DNA from 3 places in the Kineococcus anabasis genome. Region 2 is predicted to be linked to each of the others. Evidence: riboswitches for the same ligand, from Rfam matches in the RefSeq annotation. Region 2 holds a riboswitch; each other region holds the start of a gene.

Region 1 (10,295 bases), on a different contig from region 2:
GTGGGCGCCACGAGCTGGGTGGAGGCGGACGCGTGATGCGGTTGCGGGTCGAGCACGTCACGACGCTGCGGTACTCCGGCACGGCCACCGCCTCGTACAACGAGGCGCGGATGACGCCGCTGACGACGCCGGACCAGACGGCGCTGGACGCGCGGTTCTCCGTCTCGCAGCCGGCGTCGGTGCTGCGCTACTGGGACTACTGGGGCACGCACGTCAGCGCGTTCGACGTGCACACCCCGCACGCGGAGCTGGTGGCCACGGCGAGCGCGCTGGTGGAGACGGAGCGGGTGGAGGGCACCCCGCCCGACGGCGGTGCCGGCTGGGCGGACCTGGCCGCGGAGGCGGTGCGGGACCGGTACGTGGAGCAGCTGCGGGCGACGTCGCGCACGGAGGCACCGCCGGAGGTGGCGGAGCGCGCCGCGGAGCTGGCGGGACGCCTCGGGCCGCACGAGGCGGCGCTAGAGCTGTGCGGGTGGCTGCGGGAGGAGGTGGCGTACGTGCCCGGGGCGACGGGGGTGAACGCCACGGCCGCGGAGTCGTGGGAGCAGCGGCGGGGGGTGTGCCAGGACATCGCGCACCTGGCGTGCGCGGCGCTGCGCTCGGCGGGGATCCCCGCCCGGTACGTCTCGGGGTACCTGCACCCCTCGCCGGAGCCGGAGGTCGGCGCGGAGGTCACGGGGGAGAGCCACGCCTGGGTGGACTTCTTCACGGGTGCCTGGTGCGGGTGGGACCCGACGAACGGTGTGCCGGTGGGCGAGCGGCACGTGGTGGTGGCGCGGGCGCGGGACTACGGGGACGTGACCCCGCTGCACGGGCTGTACTCGGGCCCGCCCTCCACGGTGCAGGCGCGGGTGCGTCTCACGCGCCTCGCCTGAACCCCGGCAGCGCCGGCACGGCGTCGTCGCCGTCCTCGTCGAGGGCGTTGGCGGCGGCGATGAGCTCCTTGATGCGGGCCATGCGCTGGCGGGTGGAGCGCTCCCCGAGGCCGAGCAGGCGCAGCCCGTCCTCGCCGTGCTGGGAGACGAGCAGCGCGGGCCCGAGCAGGTTCAGGGCCTCCGACGGCGTGGCGCCGCCGCGCATGAGGTGGCGGGCGACCTCGGCGCTCGCCTCGATGAGGGCTCCGGTCCCGGCCTGGCTGTCCACCTGCATGGCGGTCACGGTACGGCCCCGCGGGCCGGGTGTGTGCACCCGCCCGGGTGTCGGCGCAGCGGTATCACCGCAGGTCACAGGGGGTGCACGCGTGGTGCTCGCCGTGGCGGGTGCCGCTCGTGCGACGATGGTCCCCGCCCTGTGGCGGGTGCCGCCGCGGAGCCGGTGCCCCGTCCTCGGCGCCCCGGTCCCGGTGCGGTGGCGCCGGCCCGTTCCGGGGTGCGGAACGGAAGAGCCCGACGAGAGGTCCCGACGAGCGTGTCCCCGAGAGCGATGAAGGCCCTGGCCCCGGCGGCGACCCCTCCGGAGCTCATCCGCAACTTCTGCATCATCGCCCACATCGACCACGGCAAGTCCACGCTCGCCGACCGCATGCTGCAGCTGACCGGCGTCGTCGACGAGCGCGCCATGCGGGCGCAGTACCTGGACCGCATGGACATCGAGCGCGAGCGTGGCATCACCATCAAGTCGCAGGCCGTGCGGATGCCGTGGGAGCTGGACGGCACGACCCACTGCCTCAACATGATCGACACCCCCGGGCACGTGGACTTCACCTACGAGGTCTCCCGCTCCCTCGCCGCCTGCGAGGGCGCGGTGCTCCTCGTGGACGCGGCGCAGGGCATCGAGGCGCAGACCCTGGCCAACCTCTACCTGGCCATGGAGAACGACCTCACCGTCATCCCGGTGCTCAACAAGATCGACCTGCCCGCCGCGCAGCCGGAGCTCTTCGCCGAGGAGCTCGCCGGGCTCATCGGCTGCGAGCCCGAGGACTGCCTGCGCGTCTCCGGCAAGACCGGGGTCGGCGTGGAGCACCTGCTCGACGAGATCGTCCGGCAGCTGCCCGCCCCCGTCGGGGACCCCACCGCCCCGGCCCGCGCCATGATCTTCGACTCGGTGTACGACACCTACCGCGGCGTCGTCACCTACGTGCGCGTCATCGACGGCAAGCTCTCCCCCCGCGAGCGCATCGTGATGATGTCCACCAAGGCCACCCACGAGCTGCTGGAGATCGGCGTCAGCTCCCCCGAGCCGGTGCCCTCCGACGGTCTCGGGGTCGGGGAGGTCGGCTACCTCATCACCGGCGTGAAGGACGTGCGGCAGTCCAAGGTCGGCGACACCGTCACCAACGCCGCCAAGCCCGCCTCGCAGGCCCTCGGCGGCTACCGCGACCCCAAGCCCATGGTGTTCTCCGGGCTGTACCCGATCGACGGCTCGGACTACCCGCTGCTGCGCGACGCCCTGGACAAGCTCAAGCTCAACGACGCGGCGCTGGTGTACGAGCCGGAGACCTCCGCGGCCCTCGGCTTCGGCTTCCGCATCGGCTTCCTCGGCCTGCTGCACCTGGAGATCGTCCGCGAGCGCCTGGAGCGGGAGTTCAACCTCGACCTCATCTCCACCGCCCCCTCCGTCGTGTACGAGGTGACGATGGAGGACCGCAAGGTCGTCACCGTCACCAACCCCTCGGAGTTCCCCGGCGGCAAGGTCGCCGAGATCCGCGAGCCCGTGGTGCGCGCCACGGTCCTGGCGCCCAAGGACTACATCGGCACGATCATGGACCTGTGCCAGGAGCGCCGCGGCGAGATGCAGGGCATGGACTACCTGTCCGAGAACCGCGTGGAGCTGCGGTACCGGCTGCCGCTGGCGGAGATCGTGTTCGACTTCTTCGACAACCTCAAGTCCCGCACCCGCGGCTACGCCTCCCTGGACTACGACGTGGACGGCGAGCAGGCGGCGGACCTGGTCAAGGTCGACATCCTCCTGCAGGGGGAGCAGGTCGACGCCTTCTCCGCGATCGTCCACAGGGACAAGGCGTACGCCTACGGCGTGATGATGGCCGGCAAGCTCAAGGACCTCATCCCGCGCCAGCAGTTCGAGGTGCCCATCCAGGCCGCCATCGGGGCGCGCATCATCGCCCGCGAGAACGTCCGCGCCATCCGCAAGGACGTCCTCGCCAAGTGCTACGGCGGTGACATCACCCGCAAGCGCAAGCTGCTGGAGAAGCAGAAGGAGGGCAAGAAGCGGATGAAGATGGTCGGCCGGGTGGAGGTCCCGCAGGAGGCCTTCATCGCCGCGCTGTCCTCCGACGCCGAGACCGCCGGGGACAAGGCGGGGAAGAAGTAGCGATCCGGGGCGGATCGCCCTGCCGGGTGGGGGTGCGGTTCCGCTGCGCCCACACCTGGGCCATGCTGGGGCCCGGCCGGTCACCGCAGCGGTGACCGGCCGGAGCTCCCGCCCACGCCTTCCGGCCCGAGGAGGCCCGCTTGTCCTCTCCAGCCCGTGAACCCATCGTCTCCGGAACCGCCTACGCCGTGCACGAGGTCGACGGCTCGGCACCCACGTCCCTCGACGACTTCCTGCCCGCCCCCGGTGCGCTCGTCAGCGTCACCCTGGAGCACGGCGGCGTGCCGCACGTCGCGCAGGGCGTCGCGACCCGCGTCGGGAGCGACGTGTGCCTCTACGAGAAGGACTCCGTCGTGGGCAAGGACACCCGCGTCTGGACGATCACCGAGATCGGCCCCGGCATCTTCGAGGCGGTCCACGACCCCCGGTTCTGAGCCGCCTCCCGGCACCGGGACCTCAGGAGGGCGGGTCCGCCCCGCAGCCGCCGGCGGACCCGCCGGGCGCGGGCCGGGGGTCCCCCACGGGGGCCCACCGACCCGCCACCGGCGCGTAGCGCCACGACGGCCCCTGCGCCACCAGCCGCCGCAGGGCCCCCAGCAGCCGGTCGACGTCCCGCGAGGAGGAACCGGCGCCCGTGCTGACCCGCACGCCGCCGTCCACCAGGCCGAGGCGCGCGGCCAGGGGGTGCGCGCAGAAGCGCCCGTCGCGCACCCCGATGCCGTGCTCGGCCGACAGGTACGCCGCCACCAGCCCCGCGGGGAACCCCCGCACCGTGAAGGTCACCACGCCCACCGCGTCGGCCGCCGCGGCGGGCAGCTCCGCGATCCGCACCCCGGGCACGGCGACCAGGCCCCGCACGAGCCGCCCGCGCAGCGCGTCCTCGTGCGCACGCAGCGCCCCGGCGGGCAGGGCGGCGAGCACCTCGCAGGCCCGCGCCAGGGCCGCGGCGCCCAGCACGTTGGGGGAGCCCGCCTCGTGCCGCTGCGCCCCGGTGGCCCAGCGCACCTCCTCCGCCTCCGGGCCGACCTCGAGGGTCGCGCCGCCCCCGGCCAGGTACGGCTCCGCGGCGTCCAGCCAGTCGCGGCGGCCCACCAGCGCCCCCGCCCCGAACGGCGCGTACAGCTTGTGCCCGGAGAACACCACCCAGTCCACGCCCGACGCCGCCAGGTCCAGCCCCCGGTGCGGCACCAGTTGCGCCCCGTCGACGAGCACCCGCGTCCCGGCGGCGTGCGCGGCGGGCACGATCCGCTCCAGCGGCAGCACCTGCCCGGTGACGTTGGAGGCGCCGGTCACCGCGAGCAGCGCGTAGGGGCGCCGGGCCAGCTCCGCCAGCAGCGCCTCCACCGTGGCGTCCAGCGTCTGCGCGCACGGCAGCACCGTGGCCCCGCGCCGCCGCCACGGCAGCAGGTTCGCGTGGTGCTCCAGGTCGCAGACCAGCACCGCCGCGTCCTGCGGCACGCAGCGGGAGAGCAGGTCCACCGCGTCGGTGGTGCTGCGGGTGAACACCACGAGGTCCTCCGCCCGCGCGCCGCAGAACCGCGCGACCGTGCGCCGGGAGCGCTCGTGCAGGGAGGTGGTGAGCTGCGAGAGCCACCCCGCGCCGCGGTGCACGCTGGCGTAGGTGGGCAGCACCGCGGCCACGCACTCGGCGACCGCGGTCAGGGCGGGGGTGCTCGCGGCGTTGTCGAGGTTCGCGTAGCGGGCGGTGCCGCCGGTGACCAGCGGCACGCGCACGTCCGCGCCGACGACGGGCAGCAGCGGCGCGACGTCGCCGGCGACGGTGGGACGGGCAGGGGTGAGGACGGGCACGGTGGAGCCTCTCCGGTCACCGGACCGGGAGGGGACCGGTCCGCGCTTGCCGGTGCCACCACGGCACCGGCCGGGTCGTCACCCGGGGCACCCCGCCGCGGAGGGAGGGTTGCCGGCCAGCGAGCCGGGGCTTCGCGCTGGCGCTCATGACCTGCCCGAAGACTGCCACGGCACCGGCCGCCGCTGTCAAGGCGGCACCCGGGAGGCGGGTGCGCGGCAGCGGCGCGGGCGCAGGTGCCGCCGTGCGAGACTTCGCCAGGACGCGCCGAGCGCGCCCAGCCCATCCAGAGCGGCCGAGAGACCCGGCTCCACGACGCCGCAGCAACCCCCCGCCGTGCGCGGGTGCGGGTGCTCCACCCGGGACGAGATGGAGGACGAGCAGTTGAGCTACGCCGGTGACCTCACCCCGGAGGCGGCCTTCGAGCTGCTGCGCTCCGACCCCGACGCCGTCCTGGTGGACGTGCGCTCGGAGCCGGAGTGGCAGTTCGTCGGCGTGCCCGACGTCTCCGCGCTGGGTGGGCAGGCGGTGTTCGTGTCGTGGCGCGGGAACCTGCCCGACCCCGCCGGCACGTTCGTCGCGGACCTCGCCGCCGCCGGGGTGCGCCCCGAGGCCGGTGCCCCCGTGGTGCTGCTGTGCCGCTCGGGGGTGCGCTCCGTCGCCGCCGCCGAGGCCCTCGCCGCCGCCGGCGCGCCGAAGGCCTTCAACGTCCTCGACGGTTTCGAGGGCGCCCTCGACGAGCACGGCCACCGCGGCGGCGCCGGGTGGCGCGCGGCCGGGCTGCCCTGGCGGCAGTCGTGAGCCGCGGCCCGGAGGGCATGCGGGGCGGCACCCCGCACCTGCGCCCCGACACCATCGGCGTGCGCGGCGGCCTGGCCCGCTCGGAGTTCGAGGAGACCGCCGAGGCGCTGTACCTGACCTCCGGTTTCGTGTACCCCTCGGCGGCCACGGCGGAGGCGGCGTTCAAGGGCGAGGACGACCACTTCATCTACTCCCGCTACGGCAACCCGACGGTGTCGGTGTTCGAGGAGCGGCTGCGGCAGATCGAGGGCGCCGAGGCGTGCTTCGGCACGGCCAGCGGCATGGCGGCGGTGTTCAACGCCCTGGCGGCGCTGCTCGCCTCGGGGGACCGCCTCGTCGCGGCCCGCAGCCTGTTCGGTTCCTGCTACGTCATCTGCGACGAGATCCTGCCCCGCTGGGGGGTGGAGACCGAGTTCGTCGACGGCGAGGACCTCGACCAGTGGGAGCGGGCGCTGTCGAGGCCGGCGCAGGCGGTGTTCTTCGAGACGCCCGCCAACCCCATGCAGACCCTCGTGGACATCGAGGCGGTCTCCACGATGGCCCACGCCGCCGGGGCGCAGGTCGTCGTGGACAACGCCTTCGTCAGCCCCGTCGCGCAGCAGTCGATCCCGCTGGGGGCCGACGTGGTGGTGTACTCCGCCACCAAGCACATCGACGGGCAGGGCCGGGTGCTGGGCGGGGCGGTCCTCGGGCGCGCCGACTACATCGACGGGCCCGTGCGCGAGCTCATGCGGCACACCGGCCCGGGCCTGGGGGCGTTCAACGCGTGGACGCTGACCAAGGGCCTGGAGACGCTGGGGCTGCGGGTGCGGCACTCCGCCGCCTCGGCGCTGCGCATCGGCCGCTGGCTGCAGGAGCAGCCGCAGGTGCGGTGGGTGCGCTACCCGATGCTGGAGTCGCACCCGCAGTTCGACCTGGCGAAGCGGCAGATGTCCAACGGCGGCACCATCCTCACCTTCGAGCTGGACGCCCCCGAGGGGCGCGCCAAGGAGCGCGCCTTCGAGGTGCTCGACGCGCTGCGCGTGGTGGACATCTCCAACAACCTGGGCGACGCCAAGACGCTCATCACCCACCCGGCCACCACCACCCACCGCAGGCTGGGCGAGGAGGGCCGGGCGGCCATCGGGCTCAGCGACGGCGTCGTGCGGATGTCGGTGGGCCTGGAGGACGTGGAGGACCTGCTGGAGGACCTCACGCAGGCGCTGGGCACCCGCGGCTGACGCACACGCACGAGGCCCGCGCCCCCCACCGGGGCGCGGGCCTCGTGCGTCGTGGCGCTCAGGCCTTGGTGCGCCGCTGGGACGTGAGGATCTGGAAAGCGCCGTAGGCGGCGATGCCCAGGGCCACCAGCACCAGCAGGATCTGCCCGAACGGCTGCGCGGCGATCTCCCGGAACGCCGCGTCGAGGCCGCGGGACTTGGCGGTGTCACCGGTCGCGGCGTACGCGACGAGTACGCCGATCACGGCGAAGGCCACCCCGCGGGCCACCCAGCCGGCGGTGCCGAGCTTGCGCAGGCCGGGGCTGAGGGAACCGGAGATCTTCTCCTCGAAGCGGTGCTGCAGCCCGCGCTGCACGGTGCGGACGCCGATGGCCACGATCGCCACGCCGATCAGCACGACGAGGACGGCCCCGCCGGGGGCGTCGAGGATGCGCTGGGTCAGCGTCTGCTGCTGCTGGCCGGTGCTCGCGCCGGCACCGGTGAGCAGGCGGATGCACGAGATCGCCAGGAGCAGCGCCAGCAACCCCTTCGCGGCCGCCTTCACCCGGTGCTTCGTGTCCGAGCCGAAGGCCGCCTCCAGGGCCTGCCACGCGAACAGGGCGATGAAGCCGACGGCGAGCACGACCAGCAGGAACGGGCCGAACGGGGAGCGGGCGACGGTGCCCAGCGCGCCCGAGGAGTCCGCGCTGGCCCCACCCGAGCCCAGGGCGATCTGCAGGGCCAGCCACGCCACGAGCAGGTAGACCACGCCCTCCGCCGCCACGCCGAACCGGCCGACCTTGCGGATCGTGCCCTCGTGCCTGCGGGCGGTCGCCGTGGCCTGGTTCCCGGCGCTGCGGGCGAGGTTCCGGGGATCTGAGCCCGACGAACCGGAGCGTGCCATGGTGCCTCCTCCTGCGGTCGCGCCCGCCGACACGGCCGCGACGGTCCACCTCCGCGGGCGGGCGCCCGGGGTGATCACAGGGTGGACCTCCCACCGTCTCCCGGCCACTCCAACCGCCTCCCGCGCCCCGCCCCCGGCCGTGTGGGTGACAGGTGCGGTGGCACCGCCGGTGTTCGCCACGGGTGGCACCGGCGGTGCCCGCCACGGGTGACACTGGAGCACGTGCCCAGCACCCTGCCCGACGGCGACCCCGCCCCCGAGGACGGCTCGCTGCCCCCCGCCGCCCTGGAGGGGGCGCCGGCCCGCACCTTCGGGGTGTACCTGCACGTGCCGTTCTGCGCGGTGCGCTGCGGCTACTGCGACTTCAACACCTACACCGCGACCGAGCTCGGGGGCGGTGCCTCCCAGGCCTCCTACGCCGCGACCGCCGCGCTGGAGGTGGAGCTCGCCGGGAAGGTCCTCGGCAGCGCCGCGCGCCCGGCCTCGACGGTGTTCGTCGGAGGCGGCACGCCCACGCTGCTGCCGCCGGCCGACCTCGCCGCCCTGCTGGACGCCGTGCGCGGCACGTTCGGCCTGGAGCCCGGGGCGGAGGTGACGACGGAGGCGAACCCGGACTCGGTGACCCCCGGGGGGCTCGCCGCGCTGCGGGAGGCGGGGTTCACCCGGGTGTCCTTCGGGATGCAGTCGGCGGTGCCCTCGGTGCTCGCGGTGCTGGAGCGCACCCACGACCCCGAGCGGGTGCCGCGCGCGGTGGCGTGGGCCCGGCAGGCCGGGCTCGACGTGAGCCTGGACCTCATCTACGGCACGCCCGGGGAGGGCGTGGACGACTGGCGGCGCAGCCTGGACGCCGCCCTGGCCTGCGCTCCGGACCACGTCTCCGCCTACGCGCTCATCGTGGAGGAGGGCACCCGGCTGGCCGGGCAGGTGCGCCGCGGGGTGGTGCCCGCCCCCGACGACGACGACCAGGCGGTGAAGTACGAGGTCGCCGACGACGTCCTCGGCGGCGCCGGGTACGGCTGGTACGAGGTGAGCAACTGGGCCCGCGGGCCGGAGCACGCCTGCCGGCACAACGTGGCGTACTGGCGCGGCGGGGACTGGTGGGGGATCGGGCCGGGCGCGCACAGCCACGTCGGCGGGGTGCGCTGGTGGAACGTGAAGCACCCCGCGGCGTACGCGCAGCGCCTGGCGGCGGGGCGCTCGCCCGCGCACGCCCGGGAGGTGCTGGGGGAGCGGGACCGCTACGTCGAGGACGTCCTGCTGCGCAGCCGCCTCGCGGAGGGGCTGCCGCTGGCGCGGCTGCGCCCCGAGGGGGCGGCGGCGGTGGCGGGGCTCGTCGCGGACGGTCTCGTCGAGGTGGCCGGCGGGCCGCAGGGGGCGGTGGTGCTGACCCGCACCGGGCGCCTGCTCGCCGACGCGGTGGTGCACCGCCTGCTCGCGGACTAGGGGCCGCCGGCGCCCCGGGCAGGCGGGCCCTCGCGGCGCCCGCTGCGGCTGGGAGACTGCCGCGGTGATCCTGGAGCACGCGGTCCTCAACGTCAGGCCCGGGGAGTCGGAGCGCTTCGAGGAGGCGTTCGGGCGGGCGAGGCCGCTCATCGCCGCCTCGCCCGGTTTCCGGCGCCTGACCCTCTCCTGCTGCCTGGAGCGGCCGGACACCTACCTGCTCCTCGTGGAGTGGGACCGCCTGGAGGACCACACGGAGGGTTTCCGCGGCTCGGACCGCTACCGGACGTGGCGGGAGCTGCTGCACCCCTTCTACGAGCCCTTCCCCGTCGTGGAGCACTTCGTCGAGGTCCACCGCGCCTGACCGCCTGACCACCCGGCGGCCCGGGCGGTGGCGGTCGGTGCGGCCCGTCAGGGGCGCTCGGGCGCCGGGACCGGACCGCTGCGCGCGGGGTCGCGGTCGTACCAGACGAGCACGGCGGTGCGGTCGTCGGTGGAGCGCTCGCAGCGGTAGCGCAGCGAGTCGCCCATCGCCCAGGGGCCGACGGGGGAGGCCCACGCCGTCTCCAGCCACGCCCGCACCGGCGAGGGGCGGCGCAGGTCGCAGGCCAGCCCGTCGGTGACGACGGCCAGGGTTCCGGGGCCGGTGGAGGACGCCGTCTCCACCGGCACGTCGAGGCTGTCGTCACCGGGCGCCGGCAGGTGCGCGCCCGGCTCGCAGAGCGGCCCGGTGCCGCCGAACAGCTCGCGCGGCCCGCCCGGGGTCAGGACGAAGGCGGTGACGCCGCCGACGCGGGCGAGGTCGCGGCCGGTGCCGTCGACGACCGCGACGGCGGCGGTGAAGCGGACGGCCGCCGGGGGGAGCCCGTACCGG
Region 2 (10,295 bases):
TGGCGTACCAGCCGGAGGTGGAGGTGGCCACGGGCCGCATCCTCGGCGTGGAGGCGCTGTGCCGGTGGTGGCGCCCGGGGCACGGCGCGGTGAGCCCGGCGGAGTTCGTGCCGCTGGCGGAGCAGGCGGGGCTGGTCGTGGCGCTGGGGCAGCGGGTGCTGGAGACGGCGGTGGCGGACCTGGCCTCGTGGCGTTCCCGCGCCCCGGAGGCGCGGGACGTGACGTTGTGGGTGAACGTCTCGGCCCACCAGCTGGGGGACCTGCGCCTGCTGGACACGGTGGCGATGCTGCTGCGCCGGCACCGGGTGCCCGCGGACCGGCTGGGGCTGGAGGTCACCGAGAGCGCGGTGATGGCGGAGCCGGGTGCGGCGCGGACCGCGCTGCAGGCGCTGCGGCGGCTGGGCGTGCGCATCGCGATCGACGACTTCGGCACGGGCTGGTCGAGCCTCAGCGCGCTGAAGGAGCTGCCGGTGGACCTGCTGAAGATCGACCGCTCGTTCGTGACGAGGCTGCACGAGCAGGAGTCGGACGAGCAGATCGTGACGGCGGTCATCGCGATGGCGGGGGCCCTGGGGCTGCCGGTGATCGCGGAGGGGGTGGAGCGCCCGGAGCAGCTGGCGGTGCTGCGGCGCCTCGGTTCCCCGTCGGCGCAGGGTTTCCTGCTGGGGCGGCCGAAGCCGGCGGCGGAGACGGAGCTCCTGCTGGCCGCGCCGGTGTGCCTGCCGCGCTGAGCCTTGTGCGCCCCGGGGGGCGGGGATACGGTGCGGCCTCCGGAAAGCGTTTGCCGTCGCGGGCCGCCCAGGACCGGACCTGCGGCCACCGCACCACGGAGGGACACCCGCATGCTGCGCCCGCAGGACAACCGGTGCCGTGAGCGCAAGAACCTCGACGGGATGTGGCGCCTGCGCCTGGACCCCGGCGGGCACGGCAGGGACCAGGCCTGGTTCGCCGGGCCGCTCGCGCAGGCCCGCGACGTGCCCGTCCCGGCCAGCTACAACGACCTCTACGTCGACGCCGCGGTGCGCGACCACATCGGGGCCGCGTGGTACCAGCGGGAGGTGTGGGTCCCGCGCGGCTGGGCGGGCCGTCGGATCGTGCTGCACCTGGAGTCGGCCACGCACCGGGCCACCGTCTGGGTCGGCGACGCGGAGGTGGTCCGCCACGAGGGCGGCTACACGCCGTTCGAGGTGGACGTCACCGACCACGTCAGCCCCGGGGAACCGGCGCGCCTCACCGTCGAGGTCGACAACACCCTGACGTTCCAGACGATCCCGCCCGGCGTCGTGCTGGACACCCCGCACGGCCGGCGGCAGAAGTACTGGCACGACTTCTTCAACTACTCCGGGCTGCACCGCTCGGTGTGGCTGTACAGCACCGACCCCGCCCACCTCACCGGCGTGACCGTCGTGACGGACCTCGACGGCGACCTCGGCCTGGTGCGCTGGACGAGCGAGGTGGTGGGCGCCGGCGACCTCCGGGTCGGGGTCGTGCTGCGCGACGCCGCGGGCGCCGTCGTCGCCACCGGCACCGGGGACTCGGGCGTCCTGGAGGTTCCGGGCGTGCACCGCTGGGCGCCGGGCGACGGCTACCTCCACGACCTGGAGCTGCGGCTGCACCGCGGGGAGGACCTGCTCGACGAGTACCACCAGAGCGTCGGGGTGCGCACCGTGCGGGTGGACGGCACCCGCTTCCTCGTCAACGGCGAGCCCTTCTCCTTCAAGGGTTTCGCCATGCACGAGGACGTCCCCGTCCTCGGCAAGGGGCACAACGCGGCCTACCTCGTGCACGACTTCGAGCTGCTGCGCTGGAGCGGGGCGAACTCTGTGCGCACCACGCACTACCCGTACTCGGAGGACTTCCTCGACCACGCCGACCGGCAGGGCGTGCTCGTGATCGACGAGACCGCGGCGGTCGGCCTGAACATGGGCATCGGCGGCGGGGTGTTCGGCGCGCAGGGCTACACCACCTACACCCCCGAGACGGTCAACGAGGTCACGCAGGCGGTGCACGCCCAGGCGATCCGGGAGCTGATCGCCCGCGACCGGAACCACCCGAGCGTCGTGCTGTGGAGCATCGCCAACGAGCCGGAGTCGCAGACAGCGGCCGGCGAGGAGTACTTCCGCCCGCTGTTCGACGTCGCCCGCGCGGCCGACCCCACCCGGCCGGTCGCCTTCGCCAACGTCGTCCTCGCCCCGCACGGGCAGTGCCGCGTCTCGCAGTTCGGCGACGTCCTCCTGCTCAACCGCTACTACGGCTGGTACCTGGACACCGGTGACCTGGCGGCCGCGGAGGCGCACCTGGAGGAGGAGCTGCGCGCCTGGGCGGGCGAGGGCAAGCCCGTCGTCGTGACCGAGTACGGCGCCGACACCTACCCCGGGCTGCACGCCGCGCTCCCCACGCCGTGGACGGAGGAGTACCAGGTCGAGTTCTACGACATGTGCCACCGCGTGTTCGACCGCATCGAGGCCGTCGTGGGCGAGCAGGCGTGGGTGTTCGCCGACTTCACCACCACCTCGGGGGTCATGCGCGTCGGCGGGAACCGCAAGGGCGTCTTCACGCGCGACCGCCTGCCCAAGGCGGCCGCGCACGCGCTGCGGCGCCGCTGGCGCGGGGAGGACCGCTAGCCGGACCCGGCCCGAACCCGGCCGTCAGCGCCGGCGCAGTCCCCGCACGAGCAGCAGCAGCGCCGCCCCGGCGAGGGCGGCGAGGGCGCCCTCGCGCACGGCGCGGCGGGCGCCGCCGTCCGGGGCGAGGGAGTCCAGGGCGTCCTCGAGGCGGTCCGTGACGGCCAGGCCGGCTCCGGCGACGACGTTGCCCGGCGGGCGCCGGGACACCCGCGGGTGCGGCCGGGTGGGCGAGGCGGTGCGGGCGGCCTCCCAGGCGGCGCCGATGGTCCGCAGGTCCTCCACGCCGGCCACCTGCTGCAGCCGGGGCAGCAGGTCGTCCTCCTCGTCGTGGGCGTCGTGGCGGATCAGCGCGAAGACGCGGCGGACCTCGGCGTCGTAGCCCTGCGAGCGGGGGTCGGCGTGCTGCAGGTCCTCGAGCAGCTCGTTGATCCGCTGGTGGTCGCCCTCGATGTGGCGCGTCAGCTCGTCGTCCCCGCCGGCACCGGGCAGGAACCGCCGGTAGGCCGGGAAGAGCACGGTCTCCTCGGCGAAGGCGTGGCGCAGGGCGCGTTCGCTGAGCTCGGCGACGATGCGACCGCGTTCACCGGCGTCGGGCTCGGCGTCGTACGCCTGCATCAGCTCGTCGAGGTGGCGGTGGTCGGCGCTCTGCCGGCTCAGGATGCTGCCCGGGCCTCCGCGCTGGTCCTCGGACTGGTCCGCGACCGACGTCAGCCCGTTGTGGCGCGGGTTGGTCATGGCTGGTCGGTACCCCGGGCCCGTCGCCGGCAAACGGTTCCGCCGCGGCCCGCGGTGCCGTGTCGCACGCGGGGGCTAGCGTCGGGCCGTGCCCGGAGCGGAGCTGGACGAACTGCTCGTCGCCGACGCGGAGGAACTGCGCGCCTGGTTGCTGGTCCACCACGCGTCCTCGCCCGGGGTGTGGCTGGTGCTGACGCGCAAGGGCGGAACCCTGACCTCGCTGACGTGGCAGCAGGCGGTCGACGAGGCGCTGTGCGTGGGCTGGATCGACGGGCAGGGCCGCAGGCGCGACGAGCAGACGTCCCTCGTCCGGTACACCCCGCGCCGGGCGCGCAGCATCTGGTCCCGGCGCAACGTCGCCCACGTGGCGCGGCTGGAGGAGCAGGGCCGGATGCTCCCGGCCGGGCGCGCCGCGGTGCGGGCCGCGCAGGAGGACGGGCGGTGGCAGGCCGCGTACCCGCCGTCGTCGGAGGCGGAGGTGCCCGCCGACCTGGTGGCCGCGATCGCCGCCGACCCGCGGGCGCAGGCCCTGTTCGACGTGCTCACCCGCACCAACCGCTACGCGCTGGTCCACCGCCTGGCGTCGGTGAAGCGGGCGGAGACCCGCGAGCGCAGGATCGCGGAGTTCGTCGCGATGCTCGCGCGGGGCGAGACGTTCCACCCGCAGCGGGCGCGACCCGCCGACCCGCCCTGAGCACCGCGGCGCCACCCGGGCCGGGCGGCGCCGCGGGGGTTCACAGCACCTGGGAGAGGAACTGCCGCAGCCGGGGCTCCCGCGGCGCCTCGAAGACCTGCTGCGGGGTGCCCGCCTCCACGACGACACCGGCGTCCACGAACGCGACCGCGTCGGAGACGTTGCGCGCGAAACCCATCTCGTGGGTCACCACGATCATCGTCATCCCGCCCGAGGCGAGGTCGGAGATGAGGGAGAGCACGCCCTTGACCAGCTCGGGGTCCAGCGCGGAGGTCGCCTCGTCGAAGAGCATGACCTCCGGTTCCATCGCCAGCGCCCGGGCGATCGCGACGCGCTGCTGCTGGCCGCCCGAGAGCCTGGAGGGCCGCACGCCGGCCTTCTCGGCCAGCCCCACCTCCTCCAGGTGGCGCCGCGCCCGCTGCTCCGCCTCCTCGCGCGAGAACCCGCGCAGGGTCCGCAGGGCCATGGCGACGTTGTCCAGCACGCTGCGGTGCGGGAAGAGGTTGAAGTGCTGGAACACCATGCCGACGCGCTGGCGCAGGCGGTCGACGGGCACGGCCGCCGCGTCCTCCCCGCCCAGCAGCACCGTGCCGGCGCTGGGCTCCACCAGCCGGTTCACCGTGCGCAGCAGCGTCGACTTCCCCGACCCCGACGGGCCGATGACGCTGACCGCGGTGCCCCGCGGGACGGTCAGGTCGATCCCGCGCAGCACGTGGTTGCGGCCGAACCGCGCCTGGACCCCGCGCAGCTCCACGCTCGTCGCCGACGGTGCCACCACGGCCCCCGCCGGCGCGCCCACCGCGTCCGCTCCGCTCACCTCAGCCACCCCCCGCCCGCAGACCGGCCTGCGGTGGCGCGGGCAGCGGGGTGGAGCCGGCCGCGGGGGCGCCGGGGTCCGCGGTCCCGGCGTCGGCGCCACCGCCGGTGCGCATCCGCCGGTCCACCACGTTCACCACGTGGGTGAGGGGCACCGTGAGGACCAGGTAGAGCAGGCCCGCCAGCAGCAGCGGGGACTGGTTGCCGGTGTTGGAGCTGTAGTCCTGGCCGATGCGGAACAGGTCCCGCTGGCTGGCGAGCAGCCCGAGGAAGTACACGAGGCTGGAGTCCTTGATGAGGGCGATGAACTGGTTGACGAGCGCGGGCAGCACCCGGCGCACGCCCTGCGGCACCACCACGAGGCGCATGGCCTGCGCGTGGGAGAAGCCCAGGGCGCGGCTGGCCTCCATCTGCCCCGCCTCCACGCTCTGGATGCCGGAGCGGAAGATCTCCCCGATGTAGGCCGAGGCGATGAGCGAGAGCGCGAGGATCCCCAGCGGGAACGGGTTGGGCGGGAAGAACCGCACGTAGAGCGGGGACAGGCCCAGCCCGATGAGCAGGATGGTCACCACCGCGGGTAGGCCGCGGAAGACGTCCGTGTAGATCCGCGCCGGCCAGCGCAGCCAGCGCCGCGAGGAGAGCCCGAGCAGGGCCAGCACCATGCCGAGCAGGGTGCCCAGCACGCCGGAGGCCAGCGCCAGCACCAGCGTGTTGTACAGGCCGGTGCCGATCAGCTCCGGCAGGGCCTCGCGCATCGCCCCCGTGTCGAGGAAGGTGCTGCGCAGCGTCAGCAGGACGTCCACGGCGGTCCTCCGCGGCCGGCCGTCAGGAGGCCGACGGGGACGCGGAGGGCGCCGCGGTGTTCACCGCGACCGAGCCGCTGCCGGGCCGGAACTCCGCGGGGATCTCGCGGCCGGGGTAGAAGCGCTGCTCCAGCTCGTACCAGGTGCCGTCGGCGACGACCTCGTCCAGCGCCCCGTTCAGGGCCTCCAGCAGGGCGGTGTTGCCCTTGGCGACGGCGAAGGCCGTGGGCTGGTCGGTGATCTCCTTGGCGGCGAACAGGATCCCGCCACCGGAGTCCACGGCGATCTTCTCGCCGATCTCGGCCGGGGAGACCCACGCGTCGGCGGTTCCGGCCTTGAGCTGGTTGGCGGCGGTGTTGTAGTCCGGCACGCGCACCGGGTCGAGGTCGTTCTTCGTCGCGTAGTCGTCCTGCACGGTGCCCTGGACGACGACGACGCGCCTGCCCGCCAGCTGGCCGAAGTCCGTGATCGTCGAGCCGGCCGGGACGTCGAGGCCCTGGTAGCCGAAGTCGTAGCCGTGGGTGAAGGCCACCGTCTGCTTGCGCTTCTCCGTGATCGTGATCGAGGAGCTCCCGACGTCGAACTGCTTGTTGGCCACCTGCGAGAGCAGCGCGGAGAAGTCGGTGCCGACGAACTCGACCTCCAGGTCGAGCTTCGCGGCGACGGCGCGCAGCAGCTCGTTGTCGAAGCCGGTGAACACCCCGTTCTCCAGGTAGACGTTCGGCGGGGCGTCGGTGAGGGTGCCGGCGCGGATGACGCCGGGGGTGAGGAGGCCGTAGGGGTTCTCGGCGGGCGGGGCGGCGGGCTCGCCGCCGCACGCGGCCGTCAGGGCGATCGCGGTGGACGAGGCGGCTGCGAGCAGCAGTCGGGTGGCGGCGCGTCGGGTCAGCACGGGTGGTTCTCCTGGAGTGGTGGTGGATCACCCGGCCTCCGGGGTGCGGAGGTGCCGGGAGGGGTGGTGCGGCGGGAGGCGGCGCGCGTGCGGGGACCACCCCGGGGCGGGGTCCCGTCGTGCGCTCTGCGCGGGAGGTGCCGTGGCGGCGGAGGTCAGCGGGCGGGGAACGGCCGGCACGGCCGGCATCGCGCTCCGCAGGTGCGGCAGAGGTCGATGTGGTAGCGGTGCGCGAAGTCGTCGGCCGGAGGCGCGGCGGGCGCGGTCGGGTGCACGGACTCCTCCATCGGCCCTGGCATGAGCACCTGCCCGCGGGGTGGTCCCGCGGGTGGTTGCTGTGGCGTCGTCGAGCCAGGTCTCTCGGCCACTCTGGATGGGTTCCAGAACACTGTACAGCCGCCCGCCGGGCACCGGGTCCGCGCGACCCCGCCGGGCGCCCGTCACGCCGCGGGCCCCTCCAGCCGGGCCAGGTCGTCGGCGCAGCGGCCCTCCAGCTCGGCGAACTCCGCCAGGGTCTGCTCCAGGTCGGCGCGGCGCTGCTCCAGCTCGGCGCGACGGCGCCGGATCTCCCCCAGGAGGTAGCGCAGCTGCCCGGCCTCGCCGGGCTCGGCGTCGTACATGTCGAGGATGGTGCGGATCTCCTCCAGGGAGAACCCGAGGCGCCTGCCGCGCAGGACGAGGGCGAGGCGGACGCGGTCGCGGGCGGAGAAGAGGCGCTGCTGCCCGCGCCGCTCGGGGGCGACGAGGCCGCGGTCCTCGTACCAGCGGATGGTGCGCAGGGTGACGCCGAGGTCCTGCGCGACGCGCGTGATGGACCAGGGTTCCTCGTCCACGGCGATCCCTCCCCCACCGGTCTTGCGGCGGCGCCGCACCCGTGCTTACGTTGACGTAAGCGGCAGCGTAGCCGCTGCGGGGCCCGGCAGCAGCCGGGCCTGCCGGGAGGAGGCGTTCCGTGACGGCAGCACCCACCACCCGCGCGGGCGGCGCCACGCTGCGCGAGCTGACCGCCGAGCTCCGCGCCCGCCTCGCCGAGGTCCGCCGCGGCGGCTCCGAGGCGGCCCGCGCCCGGCACACCGCCCGCGGCAAGCTCCTCGTGCGCGAGCGCGTCGACCGCCTGCTCGACCCCGGCTCCCCGTTCCTGGAGCTCTCCCCCCTCGCGGCCACCGGCATGTACGGCGACGAGGTCCCCGCGGCCGGCATCGTCACCGGCATCGGCCGCGTCGCCGGCCGCGAGTGCGTCGTCGTGGCCAACGACGCCACCGTCAAGGGCGGCACCTACTACCCCGTGACCGTGCGCAAGCACCTGCGGGCGCAGGAGGTCGCCGCCGCGAACTCCCTGCCCTGCCTGTACCTCGTGGACTCCGGCGGCGCCTACCTGCCCCTGCAGGACGAGGTGTTCCCCGACCGCGACCACTTCGGGCGCATCTTCGCCAACCAGGCCCGGATGTCCGCCGCGGGAATCCCCCAGCTCGCCGCCGTCCTCGGCTCCTGCACCGCCGGCGGGGCCTACGTGCCGGCCATGTCCGACGAGTCCGTCATCGTGCGCGGGCAGGGCACGGTGTTCCTCGGCGGCCCGCCCCTGGTCCGGGCCGCCACCGGGGAGACGGTGAGCGCGGAGGAGCTCGGCGGCGGGGACGTGCACGCCCGCGTCTCCGGTGTCGTCGACCACCTCGCCGCCGACGACGCCGACGCTCTGGACGTCCTGCGCTCCGCCGTGGCCGCGCTCGGGCCCGCGCCCGCGCCGCACGAGCCGCCGGAGGCGCCGGAGGAACCCCTGCTGGACCCGGAGGAGCTGTACGACGTGGTCCCCGCGGACCTGCGCACCCCCTACGACGTGCGCGAGGTGATCCGGCGCCTCGTCGACCGCTCCGAGCTGACGGAGTTCAAGGCCCTGTACGGCGAGACCCTGGTCTGCGGGTTCGCGCGGATCTGGGGCCACCGGGTGGGCGTCGTCGCGAACAACGGGGTGCTGTTCTCCGAGTCCGCCCTCAAGGGCGCCCACTTCGTGCAGCTGTGCAACTCCCGCGGCGTCCCGATCCTGTTCCTGCAGAACATCTCCGGGTTCATGGTGGGCAGGGAGTACGAGAACCGCGGCATCGCCAAGGACGGGGCGAAGCTCGTGACGGCGGTGGCGTGCTCGGTGGTGCCGAAGTTCACCGTCGTCCTCGGCGGCTCGTTCGGCGCCGGCAACTACGGCATGTGCGGGCGCGCGTTCGACCCGCGGTTCCTGTGGATGTGGCCCGGTGCCCGGATCTCCGTGATGGGCGGGGAGCAGGCCGCCTCCGTCCTGGCGACGGTGCGCCGGGAGGGCGTCGAGGCCCGCGGGGGCACGTGGGCCGCGCAGGACGAGGAGGAGTTCCGGCGGTCCGTGCGCGAGCAGTACGAGACGCAGGGCTCGCCGTACCACTCCACCGCCCGGCTGTGGGACGACGGGATCCTCGACCCCCTCGACACCCGCCGCGCCCTCGGCATGGGCCTGGCCCTCGCCGCGCGCGGACCCACCGCCCCCTCCCCGTGGGGGACCCCCTCCTACGGAACGTTCCGGATGTGAGCGCCATGACCGCGCACGCGACCCACCGCCCCTTCCGCAGCCTGCTCGTGGCCAACCGCGGCGAGATCGCCGTGCGGGTGCTGCGCGCCGCGCGCCGGGCGGGGCTGCGCACCGTCGCGGTGTACTCCGACGCCGACCGCGGCGCCCCGCACGTCGCGCTGGCCGACACCGCGGTGCGGCTCGGCCCCGCACCCGCCGCGGAGTCCTACCTGTCCGTGCCCGCGCTGCTGGCCGCGGCCGCCGCCACCGGCGCCGAGGCCGTCCACCCCGGGTACGGGTTCCTCTCCGAGGACGGGGGTTTCGCCCGCGCCTGCACCGGCGCCGGACTGGTGTGGGTGGGACCGCCCCCGGACGTGGTGGACCTCATGGGCCGCAAGGACGAGGCCCGGCGGGTCGCGGAGGCCGCCGGGGTCCCCGTGGCGCCGGCCCTGGCGCTGCCGGCCGACGCCGCCGCCGGGGAGGAGGAGCGCGTGCTGGCGCGCGCGCCCTCGGAGGTGGGCCTGCCGCTGCTGGTGAAGGCCGCCGCGGGCGGTGGCGGCAAGGGCATGCGCGTGGTCCGCGCGGAGGCGGAACTGCCCGCGGCGGTGGCGGCGGCCCGGCGGGAGGCGGTGTCCGCCTTCGGGAACGGGGCGCTGCTGCTGGAGCGCTACGTGGAGCGCGGCCGGCACGTCGAGGTGCAGGTCCTGGCGGACGCGCACGGCCACGTCGTGCACCTGCTGGACCGGGACTGCTCGGCGCAGCGCCGGCACCAGAAGGTGCTGGAGGAGTGCCCGGCCCCCGCCCTGCCGGACGCGCTGCGCGCGCGGCTGCGCAGCTCCGCGGTCGAGCTGGCCCGCACCGTCGGCTACACCGGGGTGGGCACGGTGGAGTTCCTCGTCGGGCCCGGCGGCGCGGAGGCGTTCTTCCTGGAGATGAACACGCGCCTGCAGGTGGAGCACCCCGTGACCGAGCTGGTCACCGGCCTCGACCTCGTCCGGCTCCAGCTGGCCGTGGCGCAGGGCGAGCCGCTGCCCTTCGGCCAGGACGGCGTGCGCTGCACCGGCCACGCGATCCAGGCGCGCGTGTACGCGGAGGACCCCGACGCCGGTTTCCTGCCGCAGGCGGGCACCGCCCGCACGGTGCGCTGGCCGCGCGGCGCCCGGGTCGACGAGGCGCTGCGCCCGGGGCAGGAGGTGAC
Region 3 (10,295 bases), on a different contig from region 2:
CTTCCCACCGCGAAGGCAGCACCACGACGTCTGCCGCGCGGTACCACAGCAACGGGTCCGCCTTCCCGACGAAGGACACGTCGGGTGGTGCCGCCGCCACGAGCCGGTCCTTGTCCGGTCCATCGCCGACGAGGGCGAGACGGGCGCCCTCGACGGCCGACCGCACCTGCGGCCAGGCCTCCAACAGGACGTCCTGTCCCTTCTGTCGGCTCAGCCGCCCCACGCAGACGGCGAGGGGCTCGTCACCGAGGCCGAGGGCGACCCGTGCGGTGTGGCGATCGCCCGGACTGAAACGCTTGGTGTCCACCCCGTTGGGGACCACCACCGCGCGGTCGTCCAGGCGCAGTCCGCTACCTGAAGCCTGTCCGCGCTCCGACTCGCTGACGCAGACGACGCGATCGGTCCAGCGCAGCGCGGCGCGTTCCCAGTATTCGGTGGCTTTGCGTAGCGGCCCCGTGACGGCGAGGAACGACCAGGCATGAGGCTGAAACACGGTCGGGCGGTGGCCACGCATGGCGAGCCGTCCGACGAGCCCAGCCTTCGCGCTGTGAAGGTGAACCACCAGGGGATCGAACCGCTGCACGATGTGGTGCAACCTGCGTGCTTCTCCTGGGACCGTGGGCCCGGGGCTGCGGTCCGCAGCCCAGGGGAAGACCTGCGCACCGGCCGAGAGGGCCGCTGTGGCCAGATCACCGCCGGTGGGGCAGGCGACGCCCACGTCCCAGCCCCTGGTTACGTGATCGCGGACGAGATCAATCACGCATCGCGCGACGCCCTCGGTCGTCGGCTGGGCGACGTGCAGCACACGCATCCCGGCGGCCGGGATGTCGAGCCCGTCCACGACCTCGTGCCGCTCGACCGCGAGTTCTCCGGTGGTCCGCGTCACCATGGGTACTCCCTTCACACGGAACCGGCCGAATGCCCTCGGAGTGCAGGGAGCCGGCGGAGTGTGCGTCACCATACGCCGGGCTGGGGGACCGGGCCTGTCGTGGAGAAGGTGTCCCGAAGCCTGGTTCGGACTTCCCTGGCCGCCACTTGCTGCGGGATCGGGTGCGCCGATCGCTCGCATCCAGCGTGCACCACGTGCGGTGGTGAGGGAGGCTGCCGCCTGTGAGCGGCACCGTCTTCCCTCCACGATCTGTCGAAAACACGGAAGGTAGTCGAGTGGCCACGCCTTTGCGCGTAGTGGTCATTTCGAGCCCCGGCGTACGGGACCCCTGGAGTTCGTGGGTGCTGCGGATCGTCACGTCGACGCCGCGCATCTCGGCCGACTGCGTCGATGGAACTGGTGTAGCGCAAATCGTGAGGGAGCTGCGTCGCATCGATCCCGACGTGGTCCTGATCAACGGCGAGGTGATTGCCCGGAAGGCTCTGACCGCCACGTGGCTCAGCGGCCACCGCGCAGCACTGGTGTCTCACGGAACCGATCCGTCCGCCGACGGCTCGTCGCCGCGCGCCACGGGAGCCGTGACACCCGTGGCAGCAGAGGGCAAAGCTGCGGAGGCGGTGCTCCCACCGCCCCCGCAGCTCATGGATGATCCGGACGTCGGGTCGGCAGGCGTGCACGAGGCGGCGCGTCGCCTGACCGGCGTCATCGCCGCTCTGTGCGGTCGGCCGGGCGCCGGTATCCCGCTCGACGAGACGCCCCAGGTGAGCGTTGTCGTCCCCGTGTGGTGTGAGGGAGACCTCGTCGACGATCTCGTCGACTCGCTCGTGCCCCAGCTGCTCCCGGGTGACGAGCTCGTACTGGTGGATGACGGCAGTCCTGACGACACCGGTGCACGGGTGGAGCAGGCCGCCCGCGCCAATCCGCAAGTTCGGGCGGTCGTCTTGCAGCGGAACGCAGGCGCGGGCGCGGCCCGCAACGCGGGCATCACCGCGGCCAGTCATGACCACCTCGTCTTCACCGACGCCGGCTGCCACTGGGGACGAGGGTGGCTCGATGCGATGCGCAGGCCCTTCGCCGAAGCACCCGCTCCCGGACTTGTCGCGGGCGCCTATGAGGTGAGCAAGCGTGGGGTGCTAGAGGCAGCCTCAGCGCTCGGCTGCTATCCCGACGTGTGCGAAGTGCGCAGGGCAGGGCCGGTGTCCCGGGCCTGGGGGCGGGTGTTCGGGCGGCGGTTCGATCCCACCCGGCCGGCGGGACGCGCCATGGCCACGACGCGTCAGGCCATCGAGGCGGCCGGTGGCTGGCCGGAGGACATCCGTGCCCACGAGGATCTAGACCTCGCTCAGGCCATCGCGCAACGTGGTGTGCCATGCGTGCTCACCACGGACGCCGAGCTGAAGTGGGACCAGGCGGGGATCCGTGGAACATGGCGCATGTACGTGCGCTACGGCCGCGGTGATGCTGAGGCGAGCGACCGGCAGGCATTGATGCGCAACGGAGTGCGGGTGCTGGCGTACTTCGCCGGGCCGGTTCTCCTGGTGCGCGGTGGTGTGGTCTTGCGTTCGGCCGTTCTCTGCGGGGCTCTCGCCTACTTCTCCGTACCCATGTTCAAGGCGAGGGGTGCCGAGAGGCCGTTGGCCACCTCGCTCCTCGTGCCCGTCCCCATCGTGGCGAAGGATCTGGCCAAGACGTGGGGAGCCCTGCAGGTCGTCTCGCGAGGGGTCCTGGAACATCGTTCTCGTCGTCGTCGTGCATCCGGAACGAACTTTGGGGAGGCGTTCGGTGTACCGGGCGCATGCTGCCCGTGACAGTTCGATCGGGCCAGTTCTCTGACTGGCCGGAGACTCAGCCTCCTCTAGGCTCGGGTCGTCGTCGAGCCGCTGGCCATCGCCACCCTGTAGTCCTGCATGGGGTGTCCCGGTATCCGCGACGGAAAGCGCCGGAAGATTTGGGAGCCGCATGGTCACCTCTGAGCTGACGACGTCAGGCACCGATCTGCGCCTCGACCACCAAGGTCCCGGCGGCCGGATCGTGCTCCAGCCGCGCATGTTCGACTCACGTCGACTGCGACCACGACTGATGCGACTACCGGCTGGCCCCTATCTCGTCGCAGGGGATGTGGCGGTCTTCCTCGCCTCCCTCGCTGCGCTCCGAGAACTCCACCCCATCCAGTTTGTAGCGCTCAGTGTTCTCATCGTCACGTTTGCAGTATGTGGTTTGTACCGTTCCCGATTGTCACTGTCGCTCCTCGATGACTTTCCGTACATCCTGGGTGGCGGAATCGTCACCTTGGCCACGGAGTTGGCGCTCAGCGTCGTCGCCCCGGGCATGCGGCCCCTCCACGAGGTCATCGGCCACGTCGGTCTCCTCGTCGTCGGCATCCTGATGATCCGCGCCCTCGCGTACCACACGGTCCGCCGGGCCCGCTGTCAGGGCAAGGTGCGGCACGCGGCCCTCGTGCTCGGTGCGGGCCAGGTGGGCATGCGCCTCACCCGCACTCTGCGGGAACACCGGTACTACGGCATCGATCCCGTGGGTTTCGTGGACTCGCGCCCCCGGGTCGATGATCCCTCCGAGCTCCCCGCGCCCCTGCTCGGCCGTCACGATGAGCTCGCCGAGCTCATCGAGGACTTCGACATCCGCGTCGTGATCGTCGCGTTCGGCAACCTGCGCGAGTCCGACCTCGTCGACATCCTGCGCACGTGTGACCGCCTCGACTGCGAGATCTTCATCGTGCCGCGCCTGTTCGAGGTGCACTCCGTGACCCGCGACGTGGACCAGGTGTGGGGCATCCCGCTGCTGCGCGTCCGCCGGGCCGCGTTCCGCACGTTCTCGTGGAAGATCAAGCGCCTCGTCGACATCGTCCTGTCGGCAGCTGCACTTCTCGCCCTGTCCCCGGTCATGGCGGCGGTCGCTGTCGCCGTCCGGTGGGAGGGCGGACCGGGCATCATCTTCCGCCAGCAACGCGTCGGCCTGGACGGCAAGCCCTTCGACGTCATGAAGTTTCGCTCTCTGAAGCCGGTCGACGACTCCGAGTCACAGACCAACTGGAACATCAAGCACGACGACCGTCTCGGGCCGGTCGGGAAGTTCATCCGCAAGTCGTCCCTGGACGAGCTGCCCCAGCTGGTCAACATCCTCCGGGGCGACATGAGCCTCGTGGGCCCGCGGCCGGAGCGCCCGCACTTCGTCGACCAGTTCACCCGCAGCGTGCCCCGGTACATGGCGCGCCACCGGGTCCCCGCCGGTCTGACCGGCTGGGCCGCCGTGCACGGACTGCGGGGGGACACCTCCATCGAGGACCGCGCCCGCTTCGACAACTACTACATCGAGAACTGGTCGCTCTGGGGTGACGTCAAGATCATGATTCGGACCGTGAGTCAGGTCGTCGGCGCCCGGGGCGGCTGACCTCCGCCTGCACGAGGGCCCTCCCGCCGTCAGGTGGGAGGGCCTTCGTGCGTCCGGCCGGGCTCACACGAGCCGCGGCTCCCCGTCCGGGACGACCTCGCCGGCCGGTGTCCCACCCCGCACGACCGGCAGGCCCGCCGCCCGCCACGCCCCGAGGCCGCCCGCGACGTCGGTGGCCCGGTGGACGCCGAGGTCCTGCAGGCACGCCGCGGCGAGGCTGGAGGTGTACCCCTCCTGGCACAGCACGACCACGTGCAGGTCGTGGTCGGCCTGCGGGATGCACGCTCCCGAGGTCGGGTCCAGCCGCCACTCCAGCACGTTGCGCTCCAGGACCAGGGACCCGGGCACCTCGCCCTCGGCCAGGCGCTGGGCCATCGGCCGGATGTCCACGAGGACGGCGCCGCCGGCGTGTGCGGCGTGCGCCTCGGCGGGGGTGAGGCGCCGCAGCCGCGCCCTGGCCCCGGCGAGGACGTCGGCGATGCCGCGCACGGGCCGGCGGAGCGGCACGGCCGCGCTCACGCCTCCACCTCGGGCTCGGCGGTGGTGACGGTGCGCACGCGCTCCAGGCGCCCGTCCACGACGGCGTAGAAGGACATGCGCTCCAGTCTGGGGGCGTAGGCGTGGATGCTCACCGCGGGCTCGTCGTGGTCGTTGCGCACGTCGTGCACGACGTCCGGCTCGACGGTGCGCAGCGCCCCGCCGGGCACGGCCCGCAGCGCGGTGGAGGTGAGGGCGCCGCCCGTGTCCGGCCGGACCTCGGTGAGGGTGCCCTCCACGACGGTGAACGCGGCGGCGGACCCGCCGTGGTCGTGCAGGTCGGTGCCCTGGGTGCGGGTCCAGGTCAGGAGCCAGACGTCGATGCCGGCGGGGGCGTCGAGGCGGGTCCAGTACCGCTCGTGGGTGTCGAAGCGCACGGCGGGACGCCACAGCGCGGGGCGGGCGGCGATCCCGCGCACGAGGGCGGCGAGGACGTCGGTCGCGCTGCCGCGGCGGGCGGCGGGGATCGTCGCCGGCGGGCCGGCAGGGGTGGTCGCCGGGTGGCCGGCGGGGGTGGTCGCGGGCAGGCCGGTGGGCAGGGTGGGGCGGGTCACGGGGTCCTCCGGGAGCCGCGGGCGCGACGGCGCGCGGCGGGGTGGTCGGCTGCTGGGCTCGGGTCAGGACCGAGCGGGACAGCCGGCGCTGGAGGTGCGCATCAGGTCGACGTGGCGGCGGACCCGCAGCAGCGGGCCGGCGGGCGTGGCCGGGGGAGGGGTCACCGTGGGCTCCTGTCGCCGGGAGGACCCGGGGCCCGGGTCCGCGCTTGCCCCGGGGGTCGCCCGGGGCCCGGTCATCACCCGGGGCACCCCGCCGCGGAGGAGGGTTGCCGGCCAGCGAGCCGGGGCTTGGCGCTGGCGCTCATGACCTGCCCGCAGCTTAGGAGGCGGACGACGTGTGCTGTCAACCGCCGCGGCGCGCGCCGCCGGCTCAGGAGCGCAGCGCGAGGGCCGCCACGGCCCAGCCGGCGACGGCCACCACGCCGGCGCCCATCTCGATGGCCATGCTCACCCCGGCCGCCTTCAGGGCCTGCACCGTCGAGCGCCAGGCCTGCGCCCCGCCGCCGCGCAGGCGGGCGGACTCGGCCAGGTAGATCCCGAGGACGAACCCGAGGGGGAGCCCCACGACCGGTACGGCGAAGAACCCGACCACCCCGAGGAGGGCGCCGGCGGCGAGGGTGCGGTTGGGGATGCCGAGCTGCTGCAGGCGGCGGCCGGGCAGGAGGTACTTGCCGATCTGCCCGAGGCTGATGACGACGACCACCCCCAGCAGGACCCACCAGGCGACACCGCCGGTGAACCACGCCCAGACGGCCGCGGCGCCCACGACGAGCACCGCACCGGGCAGCACGGGCAGGACGGTCCCGGCGAGGCCCACGGCCATCGCCAGGGCGACGAGCAGGAGCCCGGCGTCACCCACGGGTCAGGGGGTGCTGCCGGGCTCCGGTCGGGGCTGCGGTCAAGGTCAGCGCTCGTCGTCGGGAGCGACGTGCGGGGTGGTGGTGAGGCGGCCGGTCTCGTCCTGGATCTCGGCGGCGACGCCCTGGAGCGCCTGGCGGTGCTCGCGCCCGTGGTGGGCGCAGAAGAGCAGCTCTCCGCCGGACCCGAGCAGGACACGCACGTAGGCCTGAGCACCGCAGCGGTCGCAGCGGTCGGCGACGGTCAGCGGGTCGTTGGCAAGAGCTGTGGTCACGGGGCTCCTTCCGGAGGGCTGGTCAGCGCGGGGGCCCGTGGCCGGACACCCGCCGGAGGCAGCAGCTGCTGTCCCCTACTGTGCTGCAACATCCAACCACCCCCGCTGGTTCCCGCACGGGAGAGTCGCCCGTTCGCCAGGAGCGATCAGCCTCCCGGCGCGTGTCGGGCCGGTCGCCTAACCTGACCGGGTGAGCTCAGACCCGTCCCCCGCCGCACCCGGCTCCCGGGGCCGCCGCCCCGCGAAGGAGCCGGAGGGCTACACCGCGGCGCACCTGCTCGTCCTGGAGGGGCTGGAGGCCGTCCGCAAGCGCCCCGGCATGTACATCGGCTCCACCGACTCCCGCGGCCTCATGCACTGCGTGTGGGAGATCATCGACAACTCCGTGGACGAGGCCCTCGGTGGGCACTGCTCGAGGATCGTGGTGGTGCTGCACGCGGACACCTCCGTGGAGGTGCGCGACGACGGCCGCGGCATCCCCGTCGACGTGGAGCCCCGCACGGGCCTGTCGGGCGTGGAGGTCGTCTTCACCCACCTGCACGCGGGCGGGAAGTTCGGGGGCGGGTCGTACTCGGCCTCCGGGGGCCTGCACGGCGTCGGCGCCAGCGTCGTCAACGCGCTCTCGGCACGCCTGGACGTCGAGGTGGACCGCGGCGGGAAGACCCACGCGACGAGCTTCCGCCGCGGCGTGCCCGGCCGCTTCGCCGGCGAGGGCCCCGAGGCCCCGTTCGAGCGGACGACCGGCCTGGAGGTCGTCGGGCGCGCCAAGCGGGGGGTCACCGGCACGCGGGTCCGGTACTGGGCCGACAAGCAGATCTTCCTCAAGGAGGCGGAGTTCTCCTACTCCGACCTGATCGCCCGCGCCCGCCAGACCTCCTTCCTCGTGCCGGGCCTGACCATCGTGATCCGCGACGAGCGGGGCCTGCCGGGCACGCCCGCCGAGCACGGCCCGCACGAGGAGACGTTCCGCCACGACGGCGGCATCGGGGAGTTCGCCGACTTCCTGGCCCCCGACGCGCCCGTGACGGGCGTGTGGCGGCTGCAGGGCACCGACTCCTTCCGCGAGAACGTGCCCGTCCTCGACGCCGACGGCCACATGACCGTCACGGAGGTCGAGCGCCAGTGCGACGTGGACATCGCCGTCCGCTGGGGCACCGGCTACGAGACGACCGTCCAGTCGTTCGTCAACATCATCGCCACGCCCAAGGGCGGCACCCACCTCGCCGGGTTCGACCAGGCCCTGCTGAAGGTGCTGCGCAAGCAGGTGGAGCTGAACGCGCGCCGGCTCAAGGCGACCGGCAAGGACGACAAGCTGGAGAAGGACGACGTCCTCGCCGGGCTGACGGCCGTGGTGACGGCGCGCCTGGCCGAGCCGCAGTTCGAGGGCCAGACCAAGGAGGTCCTCGGCACCGCGGCGGTGCGCGGCATCGTCTCGCGCATCGTCGAGCGGGAGCTGACGGCGGTGCTCACCTCACCGAAGCGGGACGAGAAGCAGCAGGCCTCGCTGCTGCTGGAGAAGGTCGTCGCGGAGATGAAGGCCCGCGTCTCCGCCCGCGTCCACAAGGAGACCCAGCGGCGCAAGAACGCACTGGAGACCTCCTCCCTGCCGGCCAAGCTGAAGGACTGCCGCTCCGACGACGTGCAGCGCACCGAGCTCTTCCTCGTCGAGGGCGACTCCGCGCTGGGCACGGCGAACGTGGCGCGGAACTCGGAGCACCAGGCGCTGCTGCCGCTGCGCGGGAAGATCCTCAACGTCCAGAAGGCGTCCGTGGCGGACATGCTCAAGAACGCCGAGTGTGCCGCGATCATCCAGGTCGTCGGTGCCGGCTCGGGCCGCAGCTTCGACCTGGAGGCCGCCCGCTACGGCAAGGTCGTCCTCATGACGGACGCCGACGTGGACGGCGCCCACATCCGCACGCTGCTGCTGACGCTGTTCTTCCGCTACATGCGCCCGCTGGTGGAGGCCGGGCGGGTGTTCGCCGCGATGCCCCCGCTGCACCGGGTGGAGGTGTCCGGCTCGGGGCGCCGCCCGGCGGAGGTCTTCTACACGTACTCCGACGCCGAGCTGCGCCAGCTCCTGGCGGACCTGAACAGGCGCGGGCGCACCTACAAGCCGATCCAGCGCTACAAGGGCCTGGGGGAGATGAACGCCGACCAGCTCGCCGAGACGACGATGGACCCGGCCAAGCGCACCCTGCGGCGCGTCACGATCGCCGACGCCGCCGCCGCCGAGGACGTCTTCGAGCTGCTCATGGGCAACGAGGTCGCGCCCCGCAAGGACTTCATCGTCGCCGGCGCCGCGCGCCTGGACCGCGAGCGCATCGACGCCTGAGCCCGGCGCCCGCCCGCGCTCAAGCGGGGTGCCGGGCTGCCGATGCACCGGGGAGGTGCCGCACCGGGCGGTCCGGCGCAGATCGGGGGGACGGGTGAGCCCGACGACGGTCGTCGCCGTCTTCCTCACCGCCGCCGTGACGTGCGGCGCCGCGGCGGCCTGGTCGTGGCGGCGGCGGCACAACACCCCGGCCGCGCCGGCCCTCGCCGTCGTGCTCTGCGGTGCGGCCGTGTGGGCCGCGGGCGCCGGCGCGCTGCACCGCGGCCCCGGCGCCGCGGCCGAGCTCGCCGCCCACCTCGTCGTCTACGCCGCCATCCACGTCCTCGTCGTCGGCGCCCTGTGCCTGGGCGCCTCGGTGGCCGACCCCTCGTGGCGGCTGCGGCGGCGCAGCGCGCTGCTGCTGGCCGTCGCGCCGCTGCTGACGGTTGTGGCGGTGGCGACGGACGGGTGGCACCACCTGTTCTTCGCGGGCGTCGAGCGCGGCGAGGGCCACCCGCGGCTGGAGTTCGGTCCGCTGTTCTGGCTGCACTCGGCGTACTGCTACGGCCAGCTCGCGCGGTTCATGGTGCGCCTGGTGCGCTCGTGGTGGCGGGCGCCCTCGCTGTTCCGCCGGCAGCTGGGCAGCATCGTCGTGGCCGCCACCCTCCCGATCACCCTGAACGTCGTCACGCTCAGCGCACCGCACGTCTTCGGGGGCGTGGACTGGACACCGGTCTTCTTCGTGCTGACCGGCCTCGTCATGACCCACGCGATCTTCCGGCAGGGCTTCCTGCTGGTGGTGCCCGTGGCCCGCTCGCAGGTGGTGGACACCCTGGAGGACGGGGTCCTCGTCGTCGACGCCGCGGGGCGCCTCGTCGACGCCAACGTCGCGGCCCGGGAGCTGCTGCGGCGGCTGCGCCCCGACCTGCCCGCGGACCCCGTGGGCCTGCCGGCGCGGGAGGTCCTGGCGGCGGAGGCGCTGCGGCCCCTGCTGGAGGACGCCTGCCGGCGGACGGTGGAGGTGGCGCCCGGGCTGCACCTGGACCTGCGCTCGCGCGTGCACCGCGACGACCGCGGGCACCTCATCGCCCGGGTGGTCACCGCGCGGGACATCAGCGACGCCGTGGCGGCCGGCGACCTGCTGCGCGAGCAGCTCGCGGAGATCCGGGAGCTGAAGGAGCGGTTGCAGGAGGAGGCGGTGCGCGACCCGCTGACGGGCCTGCACAACCGCCGCCACCTCGTGGCCGCCCTCGCCGCCGCCGTGCGGGACCCGGCGCCGGTCGGGGTGGTGCTGCTGGACGTGGACCACTTCAAGTCGGTGAACGACACCCACGGCCACTCCGCGGGCGACGAGGTGCTGTGCGCGGTCGCGGACACCCTGCGGCGCCTGTGCCGGGAGGGCGACACCGTGGCCCGCTACGGCGGGGAGGAGTTCGTCGTCCTGCTGCCCGGTGCGGACGC

Evidence for each region. A riboswitch is a leader RNA that binds a small molecule or an ion and turns the genes downstream of it on or off. The one in region 2 is predicted to bind S-adenosylmethionine.
Region 1: linked by a shared signal. The riboswitch ahead of ACYQBY_RS10440 (aminotransferase class V-fold PLP-dependent enzyme) and the one ahead of ACYQBY_RS14835 (ABC transporter substrate-binding protein) in region 2 are both predicted to bind S-adenosylmethionine.
Region 3: linked by a shared signal. The riboswitch ahead of ACYQBY_RS03575 (cysteine dioxygenase) and the one ahead of ACYQBY_RS14835 (ABC transporter substrate-binding protein) in region 2 are both predicted to bind S-adenosylmethionine.

What each region holds. Positions count from the first base shown of each region.
Region 1 is NZ_BAAIHU010000006.1:349,775-360,069, reverse strand. Features, by position in the region: gene ACYQBY_RS10465 (alpha-E domain-containing protein) at 1-36, shown strand, start outside; gene ACYQBY_RS10460 (transglutaminase family protein) at 36-875, shown strand; gene ACYQBY_RS10455 (hypothetical protein) at 859-1,149, opposite strand; gene lepA (translation elongation factor 4) at 1,423-3,270, shown strand; gene ACYQBY_RS10445 (hypothetical protein) at 3,411-3,704, shown strand; gene ACYQBY_RS10440 (aminotransferase class V-fold PLP-dependent enzyme) at 3,727-5,079, opposite strand; SAM riboswitch class IV at 5,117-5,231, opposite strand; gene ACYQBY_RS10435 (rhodanese-like domain-containing protein) at 5,462-5,878, shown strand; gene ACYQBY_RS10430 (O-succinylhomoserine sulfhydrylase) at 5,896-7,098, shown strand; gene ACYQBY_RS10425 (DUF1206 domain-containing protein) at 7,157-7,981, opposite strand; gene hemW (radical SAM family heme chaperone HemW) at 8,204-9,424, shown strand; gene ACYQBY_RS10415 (antibiotic biosynthesis monooxygenase family protein) at 9,489-9,785, shown strand; gene ACYQBY_RS10410 (protein phosphatase 2C domain-containing protein) at 9,833-10,295, opposite strand, start outside.
Region 2 is NZ_BAAIHU010000009.1:56,008-66,302, forward strand. Features, by position in the region: gene ACYQBY_RS14805 (putative bifunctional diguanylate cyclase/phosphodiesterase) at 1-731, shown strand, start outside; gene uidA (beta-glucuronidase) at 843-2,624, shown strand; gene ACYQBY_RS14815 (hemerythrin domain-containing protein) at 2,649-3,362, opposite strand; gene ACYQBY_RS14820 (YdeI/OmpD-associated family protein) at 3,451-4,056, shown strand; gene ACYQBY_RS14825 (amino acid ABC transporter ATP-binding protein) at 4,097-4,834, opposite strand; gene ACYQBY_RS14830 (amino acid ABC transporter permease) at 4,875-5,675, opposite strand; gene ACYQBY_RS14835 (ABC transporter substrate-binding protein) at 5,698-6,567, opposite strand; SAM riboswitch class I at 6,848-6,947, opposite strand; gene ACYQBY_RS14840 (MerR family transcriptional regulator) at 7,008-7,400, opposite strand; gene ACYQBY_RS14845 (carboxyl transferase domain-containing protein) at 7,520-9,118, shown strand; gene ACYQBY_RS14850 (acetyl/propionyl/methylcrotonyl-CoA carboxylase subunit alpha) at 9,124-10,295, shown strand, end outside.
Region 3 is NZ_BAAIHU010000001.1:771,279-781,573, reverse strand. Features, by position in the region: gene ACYQBY_RS03595 (glycosyltransferase) at 1-889, opposite strand, end outside; gene ACYQBY_RS03590 (glycosyltransferase family 2 protein) at 1,231-2,697, shown strand; gene ACYQBY_RS03585 (sugar transferase) at 2,936-4,297, shown strand; gene ACYQBY_RS03580 (rhodanese-like domain-containing protein) at 4,361-4,816, opposite strand; gene ACYQBY_RS03575 (cysteine dioxygenase) at 4,813-5,388, opposite strand; SAM riboswitch class IV at 5,589-5,700, opposite strand; gene ACYQBY_RS03570 (DUF456 domain-containing protein) at 5,762-6,250, opposite strand; gene ACYQBY_RS03565 (DUF7455 domain-containing protein) at 6,296-6,523, opposite strand; gene ACYQBY_RS03560 (DNA gyrase/topoisomerase IV subunit B) at 6,714-8,855, shown strand; gene ACYQBY_RS03555 (histidine kinase N-terminal 7TM domain-containing diguanylate cyclase) at 8,950-10,295, shown strand, end outside.